DNA from 2 places in the Borborobacter xinjiangensis genome. Region 2 is predicted to be linked to the other one. Evidence: riboswitches for the same ligand, from Rfam matches in the RefSeq annotation. Region 2 holds a riboswitch; the other holds the start of a gene.
What was found. Region 2 has a riboswitch for cobalamin ahead of ACLKMW_RS01395 (DUF1636 family protein). Riboswitches for the same ligand answer to the same signal wherever they lie in the genome.
Positions count from the first base shown of each region.

Region 1: another riboswitch for cobalamin. It lies ahead of ACLKMW_RS06535 (TonB-dependent receptor domain-containing protein); the one in region 2 lies ahead of ACLKMW_RS01395 (DUF1636 family protein).

Region 1 covers NZ_JBLLVA010000003.1:407,158-417,419, forward strand. The annotation lists gene ACLKMW_RS06535 (TonB-dependent receptor domain-containing protein) at 1-1,779, opposite strand, end outside; cobalamin riboswitch at 1,952-2,161, opposite strand; gene ACLKMW_RS06540 (hypothetical protein) at 2,280-2,498, shown strand; gene ACLKMW_RS06545 (hypothetical protein) at 2,544-2,789, shown strand; gene ACLKMW_RS06550 (GGDEF domain-containing protein) at 2,798-3,559, opposite strand; gene ACLKMW_RS06555 (pyrimidine 5'-nucleotidase) at 3,710-4,417, shown strand; gene ACLKMW_RS06560 (LOG family protein) at 4,439-5,278, opposite strand; gene dapD (2,3,4,5-tetrahydropyridine-2,6-dicarboxylate N-succinyltransferase) at 5,475-6,329, shown strand; gene ACLKMW_RS06570 (DUF805 domain-containing protein) at 6,365-6,736, shown strand; gene ACLKMW_RS06575 (HAD family hydrolase) at 6,741-7,454, opposite strand; gene dapE (succinyl-diaminopimelate desuccinylase) at 7,590-8,783, shown strand; gene ACLKMW_RS06585 (transporter) at 8,787-9,383, shown strand; gene truA (tRNA pseudouridine(38-40) synthase TruA) at 9,368-10,120, opposite strand; gene ACLKMW_RS06595 (GNAT family N-acetyltransferase) at 10,129-10,262, opposite strand, start outside.
Region 2 covers NZ_JBLLVA010000001.1:287,442-297,703, reverse strand. The annotation lists gene ACLKMW_RS01415 (NADH-quinone oxidoreductase subunit C) at 1-26, opposite strand, end outside; gene ACLKMW_RS01410 (NuoB/complex I 20 kDa subunit family protein) at 32-613, opposite strand; gene ACLKMW_RS01405 (NADH-quinone oxidoreductase subunit A) at 604-969, opposite strand; gene ACLKMW_RS01400 (winged helix-turn-helix domain-containing protein) at 1,318-2,544, shown strand; cobalamin riboswitch at 2,547-2,752, shown strand; gene ACLKMW_RS01395 (DUF1636 family protein) at 2,795-3,214, shown strand; gene cobW (cobalamin biosynthesis protein CobW) at 3,211-4,248, shown strand; gene cobN (cobaltochelatase subunit CobN) at 4,425-7,778, shown strand; gene cobG (precorrin-3B synthase) at 7,775-9,124, shown strand; gene ACLKMW_RS01375 (precorrin-8X methylmutase) at 9,111-9,743, shown strand; gene ACLKMW_RS01370 (precorrin-2 C(20)-methyltransferase) at 9,740-10,262, shown strand, end outside.

The DNA.
Region 1 (10,262 bases), on a different contig from region 2:
CTCATCGAAGGCATAGGATGCCAGGACATCGACGGTCGTATAGGCTGGCAGCTTGATCGTATTGTCCTCGTCCGCAAAGCGGCTGCTTACATATAGCAGCCCGGCCGTCAGATCGAGCTTGTCGGTCGCCTTGAACGAAAGCTCGGCGGATGCCTTGAAGCGGTTCTGGTAGGGAATATCCAGGCCGCTGTCGCGATTTTTCGGCTCGCGAATATCGACCGAGGCCCTGCCGCGCCAGCGATTGTCGAAGCGATGCTCGAGAGCGGCTTCGAAGCCCGTAATCATGACGTTCTCGATATTCGACGGTAGCCAAGTGCCCGGAAACACCTCGCTCCAGTTGATCTGGTCCCTTATGCTGGTCCGGTAAAGCGCCAGATCGAGGCTGGTCGAATCTGTCGGCCGCCAGTTCAGGCCCACTTCATAGGAGCGCGATTTTTCCGGCCTGAGGTCGGGATTTCCCATGAACGGATAATAGAGCTCGTTGAAGGTCGGTGCCCGAAAGCCGGTGGCGAACGAGGAGCGCGCCACCAGACCCGGCACGAATTCATAGCTGGCGCCGATATTGTAGGTCGTCGCGCCGCCAAACTGTTCGTTGTGATCGTAGCGAATTCCCGAATCGATCGTCAGCGCCTCGTATTCGAGCGAATGCTGGCCGAACACCGCCGCAAGATCTCGCGCCGTGGCATCGTAGGGAAGACCGAAAACCGAGCTGCCAGAGATCGTTTCGCGGTATGCCTCGACACCGCCGCTAAAGACGTGCCGGCTGTTGTCAAGCTCCAGTGACTTTTGCGTCGATGCAAATATGCCGTAGCGGAGTGTATCGAAGTCGTCGCCGGCAATATCACCACGGAAGTTCGAGGACTTGTCCACTGCCGAAGTCAGTTCGACGGTGGAAGACCAGCTATCGGAATGATCAAGGCGACCGCCAAGCCTGCCGGCAAATGTATCGGTGTCGGATTCGTTGGGATCGGGAAATGGCCGATCATACTGGTTGCGCCCGCGCGCATAGAGTCCATCGGTATAGATGCGACCCCAATCGAAATCCTTGGACAGTGAGAAATTGCCAGATCCGGTGAGAAACCCATCGTCGTCCTTCTCATGCGAGAAACTGGACGGCAGCGTGAACTCGTAGCCGCGCGTTCCCAGGAGACTGCCGCCGAAGGCGTAGTTGGTGCCGTCCTCGGTCTGGCCACTGACATTGCCGGAAACATAACCACCCCAGGGATGCATCACGCCCGTGCTCACCGTCGTGCACATCGCGTTGCCATTGGCGCAGGTGCCGCCCTGCTTGGTGATGATGTTGACGATGCCGCCAATAGCGTCGGCGCCATACTGGGCTGAATGCCCGCCCTTGGCGATCTCGATACGTTCGATCGAGCTCAGGGGGATGCTGGCGATGGCTGTCGTGCCGATCGTCGCCGAGCTTGCCCGCACACCGTTTACAAGCACCAATGTCTGCGTTGAAGTCGTTCCGCGCAGCGAAATGCTGGACTCCGATCCGAGCCCGCCATTGGTTCGGATGGAAACACCCGGGTAGGATTTCAGCAGCGTCGGCAGGTCGAGCGCGCCCGATTGCTCGATCTCCTTTTCGTCGATGACAGTCACCGACGATGTGCTCCTGGCCAGCGTCGATTCGCGCCGCAGCGGCGTTGTAACCGTGATCTGCTCGAGCTTGATGACGCCGTCTGCGTCCTGCGCGCCAGCCGCGCCTTGAAAAGCCAGGACAGCGCCGATTGCGGCAAATGCGGAAAAGCCCGCGCGGAAAATAGTCGTAGACATTCAGCCCTCCGTTCCGGCCGGCAAAGCGATAATCTGCTTCACAGGCACAATCAGAACCGCGGACCGGAAGGATTTGTCAGGGCAAGAACCCATCAGCCATCCGGGCGCGCGGCAACACTTTTTCAAATGTCACCGCCACGGACGACCGCGCCGGAACACCCCTCGTGTTCGGGCATGGGTGACTGGAAAGGCAGGTCTCCTGACTTCCGTGTCATTGCGTTTCTTCCGCCTTCCCGGTCGCGCCATGCGCTCTCAGTGGCTTTTTGGAAGAAGGCTCAACGGCTACAGTTGCGGGGGCAGTTGCGGAATGGCCGATATCACGGCGTCACCGCATTCCCTTTTCATCCGCCCGAAGGCGAAACCAGTTCCGGGCGGGAAGCTAGCCGCGGAAAGACGAAGCGTCAATTGCGCTTTCGGCTTCATCACCACAGTAGTGATTCGACGGGTTCGAATATCGTGTTAGGGTCAGGTGCGGGCGTTCATGTCCGGAGGGAGACAAAATGCCCGAGCAATTCCTCGATCATCGTCTCGAATGCCCCTACTGCCACACCATTCGTTTGCGCATTCCATCGACCGTGAGGCCGGAAACCTTCATTTCCTGCGAGGATTGCGGGAAATATCTCGGCACCTGGGACGAGTTGCAGAGCGATTTCGAACGGCAGGGCGGACAGAACGGAATTTTCAAGCTCGACAAGGGTCGCATCAGGCGTGTTGATTAGCGGCGCCCGGCACGCTACCCAAACATGACGATCAGAGGACGACCAATGGATTCGGTGGAGAAGTTCGCGCTCTCGATAATGCTTGTCTTCGGGGCGCTGATAATCGGCGGCCTCATGGCAATCGGTATCATGTGGAGCGACAAGCCGGGTTTCCTGTTCGCGCTCGCCGCCGCCATCGTCGTGTGGATATCGGCATTCGCCGTGCTGTTCGGCAAGCCGAAGATCTATGGCGTGCTGCTCGTGCTCGCCGGTTTCCTGGTTGCGGCCTCAATTACCGCCGTGGTGACCTAGGGTCCTTCTTACGCGGCCCTCACCATCACCTCGCCTATGATCACCAGGTTGCGCCCGCGTCGCTTGGCCTCGTAAAGACGGGCATCGGCCGCGCGCATCAGTTCGGGCACTGTCCCATCGGGTGGACAATGCGTTCCGCCGATGCTGACGGTGAGGCGAACGACCGCGTCATCCACCGGCGCGAAATGAATCTGCTCGACTTCGCTGCGGATACGCTCGGCAACGCTTGCGGCCTCCTCGTCCGAGGCACCTACGAGGATTGCGCCGAATTCCTCGCCGCCAATGCGTCCCAGTATGTCGCTGGAGCGCACGCCGCGCGAAATCGCCGCCGCGATCTTCTGCAAGGCGTCGTCTCCCGTTAGGTGACCGAAATTATCGTTGATTCGCTTGAAATGATCGGCATCGATGATCAGCAGCGCGCCACGGTCCGCCTTGCGCCGCGAACCATCCAGCGCGGCAAAGAAAGCCTCGCGATTGAGCATGCCGGTCATGTCATCACGCTGCGCCTTTTCGGCCAAGCGCCTATGGGCGGCGGCAAGCTGCGCATGGACCCGGGCAAGGTCGCGATGGGCCTGCTTCAGCCGATCGCTCTGCCAGAAGGTGAAGGCGCTGGCCGGCCAAGCGGTCGCGAGAGGGCAAATAATGCACATCAGCCACGCATTGCCGTCAACCACCCCTCCGAGCGCGGGAACGATGGTGATCACCAGCAGTAGGGACCCGGCAACCGCCCCGAACGCCACCAGCCCGGACCTTACAAATATGCTTTTCATCGACAGCTTCCGATTTCGAAAGCCCATGACAGCAAAGCGTTAAAGGTCTCCTTTCAGGCATGCATAAGATTTGATCTTTTCCGGCTTCGGGCCCGAGCGTGGCAAAGCGCTCATGGCCATCGATGCGTCAGTCGTGTCATAAGGACTGTCATGACCCAGTCTCCGAAATCCGCCCGATTCGCCCATGTCACCGATTGGGTGTTCGACCTCGACAACACGCTCTATCCGCATCACACCAATCTGTTTTCGCAGATCGATGTGAAGATGACCGCCTATGTGTCGGAGCTTCTGCAATTGCCGCGCGATGAGGCGCGCAAGCTGCAGAAAGAGCTCTACCTGGAATACGGGACGACGCTGAGCGGGCTGATGCAGCGCCACAATATCGATCCCGACGACTTTCTCAATAAAGTCCACAACATCGACTATTCGTGGCTGGTCCCCGATCCCGCGCTCGGCGAGGCGATAAAGGCGCTGCCGGGGCGCAAGTTCATCTTCACCAACGGGGACCGGGGCCATGCCGAGCGCACCGCGCGCCAACTCGGAATTCTCGATCATTTCGACGACATCTTCGACATCGTCGCGGCGGGCCTGACGCCGAAGCCGGCGCCGGAGACCTACGACAAGTTCATCGCGCTCCACCGCATCGCCGGCCCCAATGCGGTGATGTTCGAGGATCTGGCGCGCAACCTGATCGTTCCCAAGGCGCTCGGCATGCAGACGGTTCTGATCGTACCCAAGAACTTCGAGCCGACATTTTCCGAAATCTGGGAACGCGACCCGTCCTATGACGATGCCGTGGACTTCGTCACCGACGATCTGGCGACGTTTCTCGGCACGATAACGCCAAGCGCCGCGTGACGGACCCGGAGGGCTTCCGCGTCAGAACTGGTAGAATTCGCGGATGATCTTCCAGGCTTCGTCGGCGGTATCGACGAACTCGATGATGTCCTGATCGCCTGGCGTGATGGTGCCCTGCTCGGCCAGGAAATCGAGATCGATCGCCCGCTCCCAGAACGCCTTGCCGAAAAGAACGATAGGAACCCGCTCCATGCGGCCGGTCTGGATCAGCGTCAGGGTTTCGAAGAACTCGTCCATCGTGCCGAAGCCGCCGGGAAACACCGCCACCGCCTTGGCGCGCATGACGAAATGCATCTTCCTGATGGCGAAGTAGTGGAAATTGAAGCAGAGTTCCGGCGTCACATAGGCGTTCGGCGCCTGCTCATGCGGCAGAACGATGTTGAGGCCGATCGACGGCGCGCCGACATCGGCCGCACCGCGATTTCCCGCCTCCATGACGCCCGGCCCGCCGCCCGTAACCACCACATATTCGCGATAGCGCGAGGTGGCGGAATGGCGTGAGCAGAGTTGCGCGAATTTGCGCGCCTCGTCGTAATATTTGCTGTTTTTCTCAAGGTTCTTGCGCTGCGTCTCGTCCTTGGCGGCCCAGGCCTCGCCGCCCGGTTCAGGTATGCGCGCCCCGCCGAACAGAATTACGGTCGAACGAATGCCGCGTTCGGCCAGCACCATTTCAGGTTTCAGCAACTCCAGTTGAAGCCTGACCGCCCGCAACTCGCGCCTTGTCATGAAGTCCGAGTCGTTCCAGGCAAGCCTGTATGTGGCGGCACGCGTCTGTGGGGTGTCGGGGACGCTCTTTACCCGTTCCAGGTCCTCGTCGGAGTGGGGTAGCGGTGTCCACCCCTCCTTTTCCATCGGATTCATGTCGTTCTCAAAACCCCCGTCAAAAATTCCACACCCCAGCACCGTCCCGGGACACTGGCGTGATTGACCGCTTCTATGCCCTGACATAGGGTCCGCGCGATCTTGGAACAGCCGACAGCCCAACGCCAGTCGACCATATTGTTAGGTCCCGACCCTAAAAGACGCCCCTTAACAGCACGTGTAGCGGAGAAACTTCATGCCCAAAGCCGACCTTGCGAATCTTGAAGCGACCATAGAGAAGGCGTTCGAGGAGCGCGAGACCATCACCACCGATACGCGCGGAGAAAGGCGCGAAGCCATCGAGACCGCGCTGAGCCTGCTCGACCGCGGCGTCGCCCGCGTAGCCGAGCGCCAGCCCGATGGTGTGTGGAAGGTCAACCAATGGCTGAAGAAGGCCGTTCTGCTCTCCTTCCGGCTCAATCCGATGGAAGTCGTCAAGGGCGGGCCGGGCGATTCGATCTGGTGGGACAAGGTGCCGTCGAAGTTCGCCGGCTGGAGTGCGGTCGATTTCGAGAAGGCCGGCTTTCGCGCCGTGCCCTCCTGCGTGGTGCGCCGCTCGGCCTACATCGCGCCGAATGCGGTTCTGATGCCGTCCTTCGTCAATCTCGGCGCCTATGTCGATTCCGGAACCATGGTCGACACCTGGGCCTCGGTCGGCTCCTGCGCCCAGATCGGCAAGAACGTGCATCTGTCCGGCGGCGTCGGTATCGGCGGCGTTCTGGAACCGATGCAGGCCGGCCCGACCATCATCGAGGACAATTGCTTCATCGGCGCTCGCTCCGAGGTGGTGGAGGGCTGCATCGTACGCGAAGGCTCGGTGCTCGGCATGGGCGTCTTCATCGGCAAGTCGACCAAGATCGTCGACCGCGCCACCGGCGAGATCACCTATGGCGAGGTGCCGGCCAATTCGGTCGTCGTCGCAGGCTCATTGACCGGCAAGCCGCTCCCCAATGGTGAGCCCGGCCCCAGCCTCTACTGCGCCGTGATCGTCAAGCGCGTCGACGCGCAGACCCGTTCCAAGACGTCGATCAACGAGCTTCTGCGGGACTGATCGACCCCGCGTCGCATGACAGGAAACGCACGAAATTGCCTGACAAAAACCAGTTTCTCTGGCTCTTCTTCAGCTTCGCCGGTCGCATCAACCGGGCGGTGTACATACTGACGTTTCTATTCATGCTGGCGGTCGTGTCGTTTCCGCTCTACCAGTTCATGCGCGTGCCGGAGGAAAGTCCGGCCGCGCAGACCTGGTCGGTGGTGTTCGGCGTAACATTCGCCATCTTCCTCTGGGTGCATATCTCATCCAGCGTGAAGCGCCTGCACGACATGGGAAAGCCCGGCATCATCGCGGTTTCGCTCTTCATTCCGATTGTTTCGTTCATCGCCTTCCTGGCGCTCTGCGTCTTTCCGGGCGAGCCCGGACCCAATCGGTACGCAAGGCAGACCAACGCGGCGAAATAGGCGGTCAGCGTTCCAATTCATCGATCAGATCGGCCAGCTCGGCTATATGCGCCAGGCGCCGGAAGCGCGGCGCCTCGGCCGGTTCCTCGACATGTTCGAGGACCCAGGTGAGATCGTGCGGAACATAGACGCCCCAGCTTCCGGCCTCGATGGCCGGAACGATGTCCGATTTCAGCGAATTGCCGACCATCATCGCCCGGTGCGGCCCGTCGCCGTGACGGGCGAAGATGCGCTCATAGGTGGCGGCGTTCTTGTCGCTGACGATCTCGACCGCATCGAACAATTCGCCGAGCCCTGACTGCGCCAGCTTGCGCTCCTGATCGAACAGGTCGCCCTTGGTGATCAGGATCAGTCGATAGGCTCCCGCCAGTTCCTCCAGCGTCTCGCGCACGTTCGGCAGCGTTTCGACCGGATGCGAGAGCATGTCGCGTCCGGCTGCGAGAATTTCGCCGATCACGCGCGCCGGTACCCGGCCTCCGCTCAGCTCCAACGCGGTTTCGATCATCGACAGGGTGAAACCTTTGATGCCGAAGCCATAGACCGCCAGGTTGCGCTTTTCCGCTTCAAGCAGGCGGGCGTGAATGTCGCTGCCCTCGGCATATTCGGCTAGCAACGAAGCAAAATGCGTTTCCGTCACGCGGAAGAACTGCTCGTTCTGCCAAAGTGTGTCGTCGGCGTCGAAGCCGATGGTGGAGAGCGGCAAGCTTCGGGAAGGCATTTTCCAGTCCTGTCATGAACGGAGAGAACGGCAGTCTATTGCCAACAGACAGTCGTTCCAATCCGCGTTGATGGACCAAATGCCAATGGCTTATGCGCCGTGACAGCGCTGGCGGTTTGAAGTATCTGCGTTTGCATGAGCTTGCCTAAAGACCCTGCCGAAAACCTCGCCGCCCTGATCCGCTGTCCATCGGTGACTCCCGCCGAAGGTGGCGCGCTGACGGCGCTCGAAGCAATGCTTGCGCCGCTCGGCTTTGCCGTCGAACGCCCCGTTTTTTCGGAAAACGGCACCCCCGACATCGAGAATCTCTACGCACGCCTGTCCGGCAATGGCCCGCATCTGATGTTTGCCGGCCACACCGATGTCGTGCCGGTCGGCGATGAGACGGCATGGAGCCAAGCGCCGTTTTCCGCCGCCGTCCATGATGGGGAAATGTACGGCCGCGGCGCCGTCGACATGAAGGGCGGCATCGCCTGTTTCGTCGCCGCGCTTGCCCGCCATATCGAATCACGCGGCAAGCCGAAAGGCTCGGTGTCGCTGCTGATCACCGGTGACGAGGAAGGACCGGCGATCAATGGCACCGTCAAGCTGCTCGATTGGGCGGTCGGCCGCGGCGAAGCCTGGGATGCGGCAATCGTCGGCGAGCCGACCAATCCGGACCTGCTCGGCGACATGATCAAGATCGGACGGCGTGGCTCCATTTCCGGCCTCGTCACCGTCCACGGCCGGCAGGGCCACGTCGCCTATCCCCACCTTGCCGACAACCCGGTGCGAGGGCTGATGACGCTGCTCGACGCGCTGATGAGCCCGGCTTTCGACGACGGAACGGAAAACTTTCAGCCGAGCAATCTTGAAATCACCTCGATCGATGTCGGCAATGCGGCAACCAATGTCATCGCCGCAAAGGCGACCGCAGCCTTCAACATACGCTTCAACGATACATGGACTGCGGAAACCATCCAGGCTGAAGTCCACAATCGGCTGGATATCGCCAGCGGCCGGCGGAAATACCGCAAAGGGCGCAAGGAACCGGTCGAATTCGAGGTCACCTGGCGCGACCGGCCGAGCCATGTATTCCTCACCCGCGACGACAAGCTGATCGAGACGTTGAGCGCATCGGTGAAGGCGGTTACCGGCAGGCAACCGGCGCTGTCGACTTCCGGCGGTACCTCGGACGCGCGCTTCATCAAGGACTACTGCCCGGTGGTCGAATTCGGCCTGGTCGGCAAGACCATGCATATGGTCGACGAGCGGGTCGCGCTCGACGATCTGGAAATGCTGACCAATATCTACACACGGTTCATCGAGGACTGGTTCGAACAGGGCTGACATATGCCACCTTCCGAGGACATCCAGAGATATCTGGTCGGCGCATGGCGGCTGATGACCGGCCGGCGCGACGGCATCGCCATGCTCGATCTTTCCGCCGATGGCTTCTGGAACTCCTTCTTCGCCATCGTGGTGGCGCTGCCGGCGCTGATCGTCGGCTGGGTGGGAACCGCCAACGAACTCGGTGCGGATCCGGCCGCTTCGGCGAGCCGCTTCTCCTATCTCCTGCGCCTCGCCCTCATCGATCTCGGCTCTTGGATATTGCCGCTGGTCGCGCTCGCTTTCGCCGCCCCGCTTGCCGGCCTGCGCGACCGTTTCGTCCACTATGTCGTGGCCACCAACTGGGCGTCGGCAATCCTGTCATGGGTGATGTTGCCGGCCGCGCTTTTGCGGATGGTCACCTCGTCAGGGTCGGACTTGGTCATCGTGCTGTCGCTGGCGCTGTTTGCACTTTCCATGGCCCTGACCTGGCGGCTGACTAATGCAGTGATCGATCGCGGACCGGCAATGGGCACCGCAGTCTTCGCCGGCATGTTCATTGCGTCGGTCGTCGTGCTCCTGGTGCTGCAAGCAGCATTCGGCATCTACATTCCCGCGTAGTCGACTCCCGTCAGGTAGAGTCCGCAAGCGGGCGCGACGGAGCCGCAAGCCGCACGGTTCCTGGCTTCCAGCGCGGCCTTCACGTCGCTCGGCCTCCAGGCGCCCTCGCCGACACGCTTGATGGTGCCGACCATCGAGCGCACCTGATTGTGCAGGAAGGATCGCGCGGCGGCGTGGATTTCGATCTCATCACCGACCCGCCGAACATCGAAACGGTCGAGCGTTCTGACGGGGCTGGACGCCTGGCATTGGCCGGAGCGGAAGGTCGAGAAATCATGCCGGCCAAGCAGAAGCTGCGCCGCCTCATCCATGGCATCCGCGTCGAGCTTCTTCTGCACCACCCACACCCGGTTTCTCTCCAGCGCGGCAGGCGCGCGGCGATTGAGGATACGGTAAAGATAGCGCCGGCCGATGGCCGAGAACCTCGCATCGAAATCGTCCGCCACGGCGCGGGCGGCAAGGATCGCCACCGCCTCCCCGGCCATTTGCAGATGTGCGTTGAGCGCATCGCGAACCGTGTCATCGCGCCAGGTCTTCAGGAGATCCACATGCGCGACCTGGCCCGTTGCGTGCACGCCGGCATCGGTGCGCCCTGCCCCGCGCAACGTCACCTCTTCGCCGCAGAAATCCCTGATCGCCCGCTCGATCACGCCCTGAATCGTCGCCGGCCCATCCTGCCGCTGCCAACCGGCATAAACGGTTCCGTCATATTCGATGTCGAGGCGGTAGCGCGGCATTGCCCGGCTCAGAGCGCCAGGAAGGCGCGGGCATAGACCAGCAGGCCGGTCGTCGGTGCTTCGCCCCAGGCCAGCGCCTGCAGCGCCTCGCCTTGATAGTCGCTTTCAAAGCCCGCCGCCTGCGCGTGGGCGTAGCCGAAAC
Region 2 (10,262 bases):
GCGAGATCCATGAGGGCTTCACTCATTGGGTTCACCGCTCGATCGTGCCGGTGCGGCGAATCTTCTTCTGCAGCAGAAGAATGCCGTAGAGCAGCGCCTCGGCGGTGGGCGGACAGCCGGGCACATAGATGTCGACCGGCACGACGCGGTCGCAGCCGCGCACCACCGAATAGGAATAATGATAGTAGCCGCCGCCATTGGCGCACGAGCCCATCGAAATGACGTAGCGCGGCTCCGGCATCTGGTCGTAGACCTTGCGCAGGGCCGGCGCCATCTTGTTGGTCAGCGTCCCGGCGACGATCATCACGTCGGACTGGCGCGGAGAGGCGCGCGGCGCGATGCCGAACCGCTCGGCATCATAGCGCGGCATGGAAATGTGCATCATCTCCACAGCGCAGCAGGCAAGCCCGAACGTCATCCACATCAGCGAGCCGGTGCGCGCCCAGGTGATGAGCGCCTCGGACGAGGTGACGAGAAAGCCCTTGTCGGAGAGTTCGCCATTGATGTCGCGGAAAAACGGATCATCCGCGCCGACCGGCTTGCCGGTGTTCGGATCGATGATGCCCCTGGGCTTTTCGGCAACAAGGGCGCGAGGCATGTCGGTCAATCCCATTCCAGCGCCCCCTTCTTCCACTCGTAGATGAAGCCGATGGTCAGAACGGCGAGGAAGACCATCATCGACCAGAAGCCGAGCATGCCGACCTCGCCGAAGGAAACTGCCCACGGAAACAGGAACGCGACCTCAAGATCGAAGATGATGAAAAGAATCGCCACGAGATAGTAGCGGATGTCGAACTTCATGCGCGCGTCATCGAACGAGTTGAAGCCGCATTCATAAGCCGACAGCTTCTCCGGATCGGGATTGCGATAGGCGATGATGAAGGGCGCGACGACCAGAGCAAGGCCGACCACCAGCGCGACCCCGACAAAGATCACGATAGGAAGGTATGAACTCAGCAGCTCGTTCATTCTCCAAACTTTCCGTTGGCTATCGACCGTGCTCCATATTAGCATCCAGTCGAGCCGGCGAACCCGCGACAGTTTGGCCCTGTCAAGCGGTGCCGAAAAACCATGTTGCAACGCGGCGAAGGGTTAGCGCAGCCAACTCTGCGAAGCAAGTCAAACCTTGCCAGGCAAGCCGCTGCACCAATGGCTTTTCCCGAAATTGCCCCGCTGCTACGGGCACTTGAATTCCTTCCTATCTAACTCCACTTTTTCTCCTGACAGTTTTTATTGCAAATATTGATAAACTGACCTCCCGAACCTTCGTGCTTACCTTGGGTCATCCGCATTGACGTTCTTTCGGCTCGTTTCACAATGAGGGAAAAGCTTTCCGCCGCAACCGCCCGGCGCGTGGCGCTTGCGGCGCAGGGCTTTGCCGATCCGCGGCCTGCGGCACTGATCGGCCGGCGCCATCTTTCGCGAGTGATTTCGCGCATCGGCCTGCTGCAGATCGATTCGGTGAGCGCGGTCGTGCGCGCGCACTACATGCCGTTGTTTTCGCGGCTGGGTCCCTATCCGCTCTCCGTTCTGGACGATGCGGCAATGTCGAGAAAGCGCTCTCTGTTCGAATACTGGGCGCATGAGGCGTCCTACCTGCCCGTCGCAACCCAGCCCCTGATGCGCTGGCGTATGGAGCGCGCTCGAAACGGTGAGGAGATGTATGGTGGCCTCGCGAAATGGGGCCGCGCGCGAACGGATTATATTGAAGACATCTATCGCCAGGTGGTTTCGCGTGGCGCGACTGCGGCTTCCGAGCTTGACGGCCAGAAGGGCGCCGGCGGCTGGTGGGGATGGAGCGACGCCAAGCACGCTTTCGAGTGGCTGTTCTGGGCGGGCCGCCTCACCACCGCCTCGCGGCGCGGCTTCGAACGCGTTTATGACCTGCCCGAACGCGTGTTGCCTCCCTCCATCCTTGCGCTGCCGACGCCGCAGCCCGCCGAAGCGCACCGCGAACTGCTGCGCATTGCCGCCCGCGCCCACGGCATCGTCACGGCACCATGCCTGCGCGATTATTTTCGGCTTTCGTCTGCCGACATGAAAGGTCGGATCGGGGAACTGGTGGAAGCCGGAGAGCTGTTGCCGGTGCGCGTGGAAGGATGGCACAGACAGGCCTACCTTCATGCCGGCGCGCGCATCCCGCGCAAGGTGGAAGCACGCGCGCTGCTCGCTCCTTTCGACCCGTTGGTCTTCGAGCGGTCGCGCACGGAGGCGCTGTTCGGCTTTCGCTATCGCATCGAAATCTACACGCCGGCGCAAAAGCGCCAATACGGCTACTATGTGCTGCCGTTCCTGCTCGGCGACAGGCTGGTTGCGCGCATCGACGTCAAGGCGGATCGGCCCATGGGCGTGTTGCGGGTGCTTGCCGCCTATGCCGAGCCATTCGCGCCCGCCCATACGGCGGAAGCTCTATGCGAGGAGCTTCGGCTGATGAAGGATTGGCTTGGCCTTGAGCGCATCGAGATCGTGCCCGCCGGCGATCTCGGTCCGGCGCTGGCCGACATAATCATGTCGCAGCGGCGCGTTGACACGCTGATGCGCTAACGCCTAAGTTCAGCCAAGACGGTCCCCTCTCCGCAAAGGGAGGGGCTAAGAGGGAATGCGGTGCGAAACCGGAAGGCTTCCAATCCGCAGCTGTCCCCGCAACTGTAAGCGAATAGCCGAAGGCCGACAGCCACTGGGAATGTCCCGGGAAGGCGGCACGAGGCGACGACCCGCGAGCCAGGAGACCTGCCGTCAGCATGAAATCCGACAGTCCGGCGGGTGCCCCGGGCAAGGAGAACGCCGAGTGAAAATCGACGGTAACCCCGCGGCGCGGGCCGAATACGCCGACAATGGCAATGGTGCCGGCGTCACCGTGGTGGTCTGTTCTTCCTGCCGCGACGAGCAAGGGTCCGACGTTCGCCCTACCGCCGGCGAACGCCTCGGCGTGGCGACCGCACAGGCCGCTGATCGAACCGACATCCGCGTCACGCAGGTTCAATGCCTGGGCAATTGCAAGCGGCGCCTGAGCGCGGCGATTCTGCGGGACGGCTCCTGGAGCTATGTCTTCGGCGACCTGACACCCGACAGCGGCCCGGACCTGATTGCCGGAGCCAGCCTCTTTGCGGCCTCGACCGATGGCGTCCTGCCATGGCGCGGCCGGCCTGACAGTCTCAAGCGCGGTCTCGTCGCGCGCATCCCTCCCCTCGATCTGTTGAAGGACCCCTCATGACCACGTCCGCGACCCGTGTTCCCTGCACCGTCGTCACCGGCTTTCTCGGCTCGGGCAAGACGACGCTCATCCGCCATATCCTGCAGAACGCAAACGGGAAGCGTCTCGCGCTCATCGTCAACGAATTCGGTGACATCGGCATTGACGGTGAAATCCTGAAGGGCTGCGGCGTCGACACCTGCCCTGAGGAAAACATCCTGGAACTCGCCAATGGCTGCCTCTGCTGCACGGTCGCCGATGACTTCGTGCCGGCCCTCGACCGAATTCTCGCGCTGGAACCGAAGGTCGACCACATCATCATCGAAACGTCCGGCCTCGCCTTGCCCAAGCCGCTTGTTCAGGCGTTCCAATGGCCCTCGGTCCGTAGCCGCGTCACCGTGGATGGCGTGGTGGCCGTGGTCGACGGCCCGGCTCTGGCAGACGGCAAGGTCGCGTCCGATCTGGATGCGCTGCAAGCGCAACGAAGCGCCGACGATTCCATCGATCACGACGATCCGGTCGAGGAGGTATTCGAGGACCAGCTTGCCTGCGCCGACCTCGTGATCCTGTCGAAGAAGGATTTGCTCGACGAAGCGGGCAGCGCGCGCGCCACCACGCTTATCGGCGAACATCTCGGCCGCGCGGTGAAGGTGGTGCCGACCGCGCAGGGCGCGATTGACCCGTCGGTGATGCTCGGCCTCGGGCTTGCCGTGGAAGACGACATCGAGAACCGCAAGACCCATCATGACGGAATGCTCGACCACGAGCACGACGACTTCGACAGTTTCATCGTCGAACTGCCGGCGATTACCGACCCGGACGATCTCGCCACGCGGGTGACGGCTGCGGCCGAAGAAGAAAACGTCCTGCGGGTGAAGGGTTTCGTCGATGTCAGCGGCAAGCCGATGCGGCTTCTGGTTCAGGCGGTGGGCCCGCGCGTCAGCCATTATTATGACCGCGCCTGGACCCCGGCGGACGACCGCCGCTCGCGTCTTGTCGTGATCGGGTTGAAAGGTCTCAATCGGCAAGCCATCGAGCGCATCCTGGTGAACTGAGGTAGACTGGAGATGCTTCCTCTTTCTCCTCGTCCGGTCGCTTCCCGGCTACCGTCTCCCCAGTGGGGAGAAGAGGAAGCCATCGCCGCTGCGTCTCCTCTCCCCTCGGGAAGAGGTGGCAAGCGCAGCGAGCTGGTGAGGGGGCGATCTCCAATTTCCGACGGGCGAATTTCGCCATGCACATATTAACCACGGCATCCGCCTCCCTCGACGATTTGGTCGAGCCGGTCGATTTGCGGCAGGCGCCGGCGGATATCGTGGCGCTCTCCTTCACCGACAGCGATCTGGCGGGGCTGGCAGCGGCGTGGAGGGTCAATGCCGACACACTGCCGTCGATGCGGCTGGCCGCGCTTCGCGACCTGCGCCATCCCATGTCGGTCGATCTGTGGATCGACAGTGTCGCAAGCCACGCGAAGGTGATCCTGGTCCGCATTCTCGGCGGCTACGACTGGTGGCGCTATGGTTGCGACCGGCTCGCCGCCATCTGCCGCGAGAACGACATCCGCCTCGCGCTACTGCCCGGCGAATGCCGCGACCAGGATCTGCGGCTGATCGAGTGCTCTACCCTGCCCCGCGACCAATTGGACGATCTACTCGATTATTTCCGTGAGGGCGGTCCTGCCAATATGAGCGGCGTCATGCGCAAGTTGGCGGCGCTTGCCGGCAGCGAGGTGGCGCCGGTCGCGCCGGTAAATGTCCCCAAGGCCGGCTTCTACGACCCGGAATCCGGCGTCGTGACCGCACCTCTGGCCTCCCCCCGATTGGCGGTCGGCGCGCCGGTCGTTCCCATTCTCTTTTATCGCTCCATGTTGCTTGCCGCCGATGTGGCGCCTATCGACGCGCTTGTCGAAGCGCTGCGCGAGCGCGGCATGGCGCCAGTGCCGATCTTCGTCTCCAGCCTGAAGGATCCGGCCTCGCTCGGTTTCGTCGAACCGGCACTCAGGTCTCTTTCGCCGAGCGTCATCGTTACCGCCACGGCGTTTGCCACAGGCGCCGAGCCCGGCGTGGAAACGGTGTTCGACCGCGCCAGCGTGCCGGTCTTCCAGGTCATCACCGCCACAACCCGCCGCGAAGCCTGGGCGACGAACCAGCGCGGACTTGCGCCCGCGGACCTTGCCATGCATGTCGTCATGCCCGAGCTTGACGGTCGCATCATGGCAGGTGCGGTCTCCTTCAAGGCCGAAACGCAAGCGGACAACGCCTTGGCATTCAAGGCCTTCGCCAATCGGCCCGAGCCTGACCGCATCGCGCGGGCCGCCGACCGCCTTGCAGCCTTCATCCGCCTGCAGAAAGAACCGCGCGCCACGCGAAAGATCGCGATCCTCATTCCGGACTATCCGAGCGCCCCCGGCCGCATCGGCTACGCGGTTGGCCTCGACGTGCCCTCGAGCGTGCTCGCCATGCTGCACGACCTGAAGGCCGAAGGCTACTTTGTTGAAAAGATTCCGGAAAGCTCTCGTGATCTTTTGACGGCACTGGATGCTTCCGATCACGCGCTTGCCTTGGACGACTATCGTACGTTCGCCCTAAAGCTTCCCACGAACGCAATCGATGCCGTAAACGCGGCATGGGGCGACGCAGTTCGGGACACGCAGCAATCCACCTTTCGCTTTCGCGCGGCGACTTTCGGCAACGTCACCGTCGCCCTTGCACCTGATCGCGGGCGCTCGGCGGATCGCCGCGCCGACTATCACGATCCATCGCTGCCGCCGCGTCATGCGCTGCTCGCCTTCGGCCTTTGGCTGCAAAAGGGTATCGGTTGCCACGCGCTGGTGCATGTCGGCGCGCATGGCACGCTGGAATGGCTACCGGGCAAGACAGTTGCGTTGAGCGGTGAATGTTTTCCAGAAATCGTCACCGGCGCGCTGCCGGTGATCTATCCATTCATCGTCAGCAATCCCGGCGAGGCGGCGCAGGCCAAGCGTCGCATTTCCGCTGTCACCCTCGGTCACCTGCCGCCACCACTAACGCAGGCCGGGCTTGATGAGAATCAGCAGAAACTGGAGCGGCTGGTCGACGAATATGCTCAGGCCGACGGGCTCGATCGGCGCCGTCGCGACCGGTTGGCGCGACTGATCGTCGAAACCGCCGCCAGCACTGGCTTAGCCACCGAGGCCGGCGTGGCGGGCACCGATGCGCCCGACGAAGCGCTGCGCCGCATCGACGCCTGGCTTTGCGACCTCAAGGATTTCACCATCAAGGACGGCCTGCATATATATGGCCGCGCGGCAACCGACGAGCCGGACCCGATGCGCCGCGGCAGTGCCGAGAGCGAACGCAGCGCACTCATTGCCGCGCTCGACGGCTGTCATATCCATGCCGGACCCGCCGGGGCGCCTGCTCGGGGTCGCACCGACGTTCTGCCGACCGGCCGCAACCTGTTCACTGCAGACCCGCGCACCATGCCGACGCCGACCGCGTTCGACCTCGGCCGCGCCGCAGCCGAAGAGGTGCTGCGCCGCTACCTTCAAGACCATGGCGATTGGCCGCGCTCTCTGGTCATCGATCTCTGGGGCAGCGCCTCGCTGCGCACCGGCGGCGAGGAAATTGCGCAGGGGCTGTTCCTGATGGGGTGCCGTCCGCAATGGGATGCATCGACGGGACGCGTCACCGGCATCGAAGTGCTGCCGCCGGCAGCGGTCGGGCGGCCGCGCGTCGATGTCACCTGGCGCATTTCGGGCCTCTTCCGCGACATGTTTCCGACCCAGATCGCTCTCATCGACGCGGCCGTGAAAGCCATTGCCGCACGCGAAGAAGACGAGTCGGAAAACCCTCTCGCGGCGGATATGCGCGCAACCGGCAAGGCGCCTTCGCGCATTTTCGGCTCCTCGCCCGGCACATATGGCGCCGGACTGGAGGACCTGCTCTCGAGCGGCGGATGGGCCAATCGGGAAGAATTCGGCCACGCATATCTCAATGCCACCTCGCACGCCTATGGCGGTGCCGAAGGCGAAGGCATTTCGGCGCCAGGCGCGTTTGCGGCGCGCATTGCCGAGGCGGATCTGCTGGTCCACACGGGCGACGATCCCGGCCGCGACATCCTGGAGGGCTCGGCCGATGTCGCCTTCATCGGCGGCTTTTCCGCAGCCGTCGCAGCGCTGGGAAAAAATGCCGACGTCATCGTCCTCGACACCACCGATCCGGCAAACCCGCGACCGCGCTCGATAACCGAGGCCGTGTCACGCGTGGTCCGCGCCCGCGCCGTCAATCCGCGCTTCATCGCGGGCCAGATGCGGCACGGCCCGCGCGGCGCCTCCGAATTTGCCGAAACCGTCGACAGGCTTGTCGGTTTCGCCGAAACGACAGAAGCGATTCCCGGCGCATTGATCGAGGCCGTTCACGACGCCTATCTGGGCGACGAGGCAGTCCGCGCCTTCCTGCTGCAGGAAAATCCGGCGGCGGCCAAGGCTATAGCGCAGCGCTTGGCCTCCGCGCGCCGTCGCGGGCTTTGGCACCCGCTGCGCAACTCGATAGACGATGACCTGGCGCGCCTGATTGCAGAGGCCGAGGCGTTGGAGGAAGCAGCGTGAGCGCCTTTTCCCGACGTGGCGCCTGTCCGGCCTTGTCCCGCCCGATGCATACCGGCGATGGGCTCCTGGTGCGCCTCAATCCCGTCGCTGGAGGACTTTCCCCCAATATCCTGATTGGACTCGGCGAATCGGCTCTCCGCCACGGCAACGGCATTGTGGAGGTGACGGCGCGCGGCAGCCTGCAGATTCGCGGATTGACGGCGCAAAGCGCATCATTGCTGGCTGCGGAGGTCGATATGCTGGGCATTGCGGTCCGGACCGGTGTTCCGGCCGAAACCGGACCACTGGCCGGGCTCGACCCGCAGGAGATCAGCAATCCCGTTGCGCTCGTCGAGCGTATCCGCCAAGCCATCGAGACGTCCGGTCTCGAAAATAAGTTAGGCCCGAAGGTTTCCGTGGTCGTTGATGGCGGCGGCCAACTGACCATGAACACCGTGCAAGCCGATGTCAGGCTTGTCGCGCTCGCCGATCGAAGCTGGTTGCTTGCCGTTGCCGGCGACGCGAGTACCGCTGCCTGCCTTGGCACGCTCAATGAGGATGACGCCTGCGACGCAGCTCTCGCGATCTTGCGGGCCATCGCAGAGCGGGGGCACGAGGCCCGCGCCCGCGATCTCTCGTCGGCGCAGATGCGAGCGATGGCTGAGTGCCCGCCCCGGCTTGATGAATCAAGAAATAAGCATCCGGCACTAACCTCGTCTTCTCCAATCGGAATTCTCGCCGGCGCGCACGGAAAACCTGTTGTCGGCGTTGGTCTGCCCTTCGGCAGCGTGCATGCAAATGCGCTTATAAGTCTATGCCGCCAGGCCACATCGTTGGGCGCCGTGGAAATCCGGCTCGCGCAGCAACGGGCACTGCTCGTGCTCGGCCTTTCAAGCACCGCCTGCGCCGAATTTCAGCGGATCGCGGCGTCTTTGGGCTTCATCGTCGATGCCGATGATCCACGCCGTATGATCATGGCCTGTCCCGGCGCACCGGCATGCGCCTCGGGCCATATCGCGGCCCGCAATATCGCCGAGGAAATCGCTCGTGGATCCGGCGACATGCTCGACGCCGCGTTTTTCCTTCACGTCTCCGGTTGCGCGAAAGGCTGCGCCCATCCGGGCACTGCCCCGTTTACCCTCATCGGCGGCGAAAATGGGCGCGTCGGGCTCGTTTTCTCCGCAACAGCCAGAAGCGCTCCAATAGTAGATGCACCCAGCGAGACGCTGGTGTCCGGCCTTAGCCGGATGGCCGCTGCACTTCGCAAGGAACGCCGCTCCGGCGAAACCCCGACAACCTGTCTCGCGCGCCTCGGCAGTGCCCGGATCGCCGCGTTTTTTCAGCAAGGTGACAATGTCCGCATATGATTACATCCACGACGGCGACGCGATCTACGAGCGCTCCTTCGCCATCATTCGCGCCGAAGCCGACCTTACCCGCTTCTCCGCTGCCGAGGCGGACGTCGCCGTGCGCATGATTCACGCTTGCGGCATGGTTGAGGCGGCTGACAAATTTGAATTCGGGCCCGGCTTCGTGGAAGCTGCCAGCACGGCGCTGAAGGCTGGCGCGCCGATCTTCTGCGATGCCGAAATGGTCGCGCGCGGCGTGACCCGAGCCCGCCTGCCCGCCGACAATGAAGTGATCTGCACCCTGCGCGACGAGCGGACGCCCGCCCTGGCCAGAAAGATCGGCAACACCCGCTCGGCCGCCGCCATCAAGCTCTGGGAGGACCGCATGGCGGGGTCGGTCGTGGCCATCGGCAATGCGCCCACGGCCCTCTTCTATCTGCTTGAATTGCTGCGTGATGGCGCCCCGAAGCCCGCAGCCATCATCGGCATGCCGGTCGGCTTCGTGGGTGCGGCCGAGTCCAAGGACGCGCTGGCTGAAAACTCCTACGGCGTGCCCTACGCCATCGTGCGCGGCCGCCTCGGCGGCAGCGCCATGACAGCCGCCGCTATCAATGCGCTGGCGAGGCCTGGCCTATGAGCATCCAGCCCAAAGGCCGCCTGATCGGCGTCGGCACCGGCCCCGGCGACCCCGAATTGCTGACGCTGAAAGCGGTGCGGGCGCTGCGCGAGGCCGATGTGCTCGCGCATTTCGCCAAGCGCGGCAGTAACGGAAATGCGCGCGCCACCATTTCCGAGCATCTGAAGCCTGATATCATCGAGTTGCCGCTGCTCTATCCGGTTACCACTGAAATCGACAGGAGCCACGCCGACTATAAATCGGCGATCAGCGCTTTTTACGAGGAGTCGGCCCGCGCTGTTGCCGCACATCTGGAGGCGGGCCGGACTGTCGCCGTGCTTAGCGAGGGCGACCCGCTGTTCTACGGGTCCTACATGCATCTGCATGTCCGCCTGTCGCAGCATTTCCCGACCGAAGTGATCCCCGGCGTTACGGCCATGTCGGGCTGCTGGTCGCAGACCGGCCTGCCGATCGTGCAAGGCGACGATGTGCTGAGCGTGCTGCCCGGCACGATGAGCGAATTCGAGATGACGCGCCGGC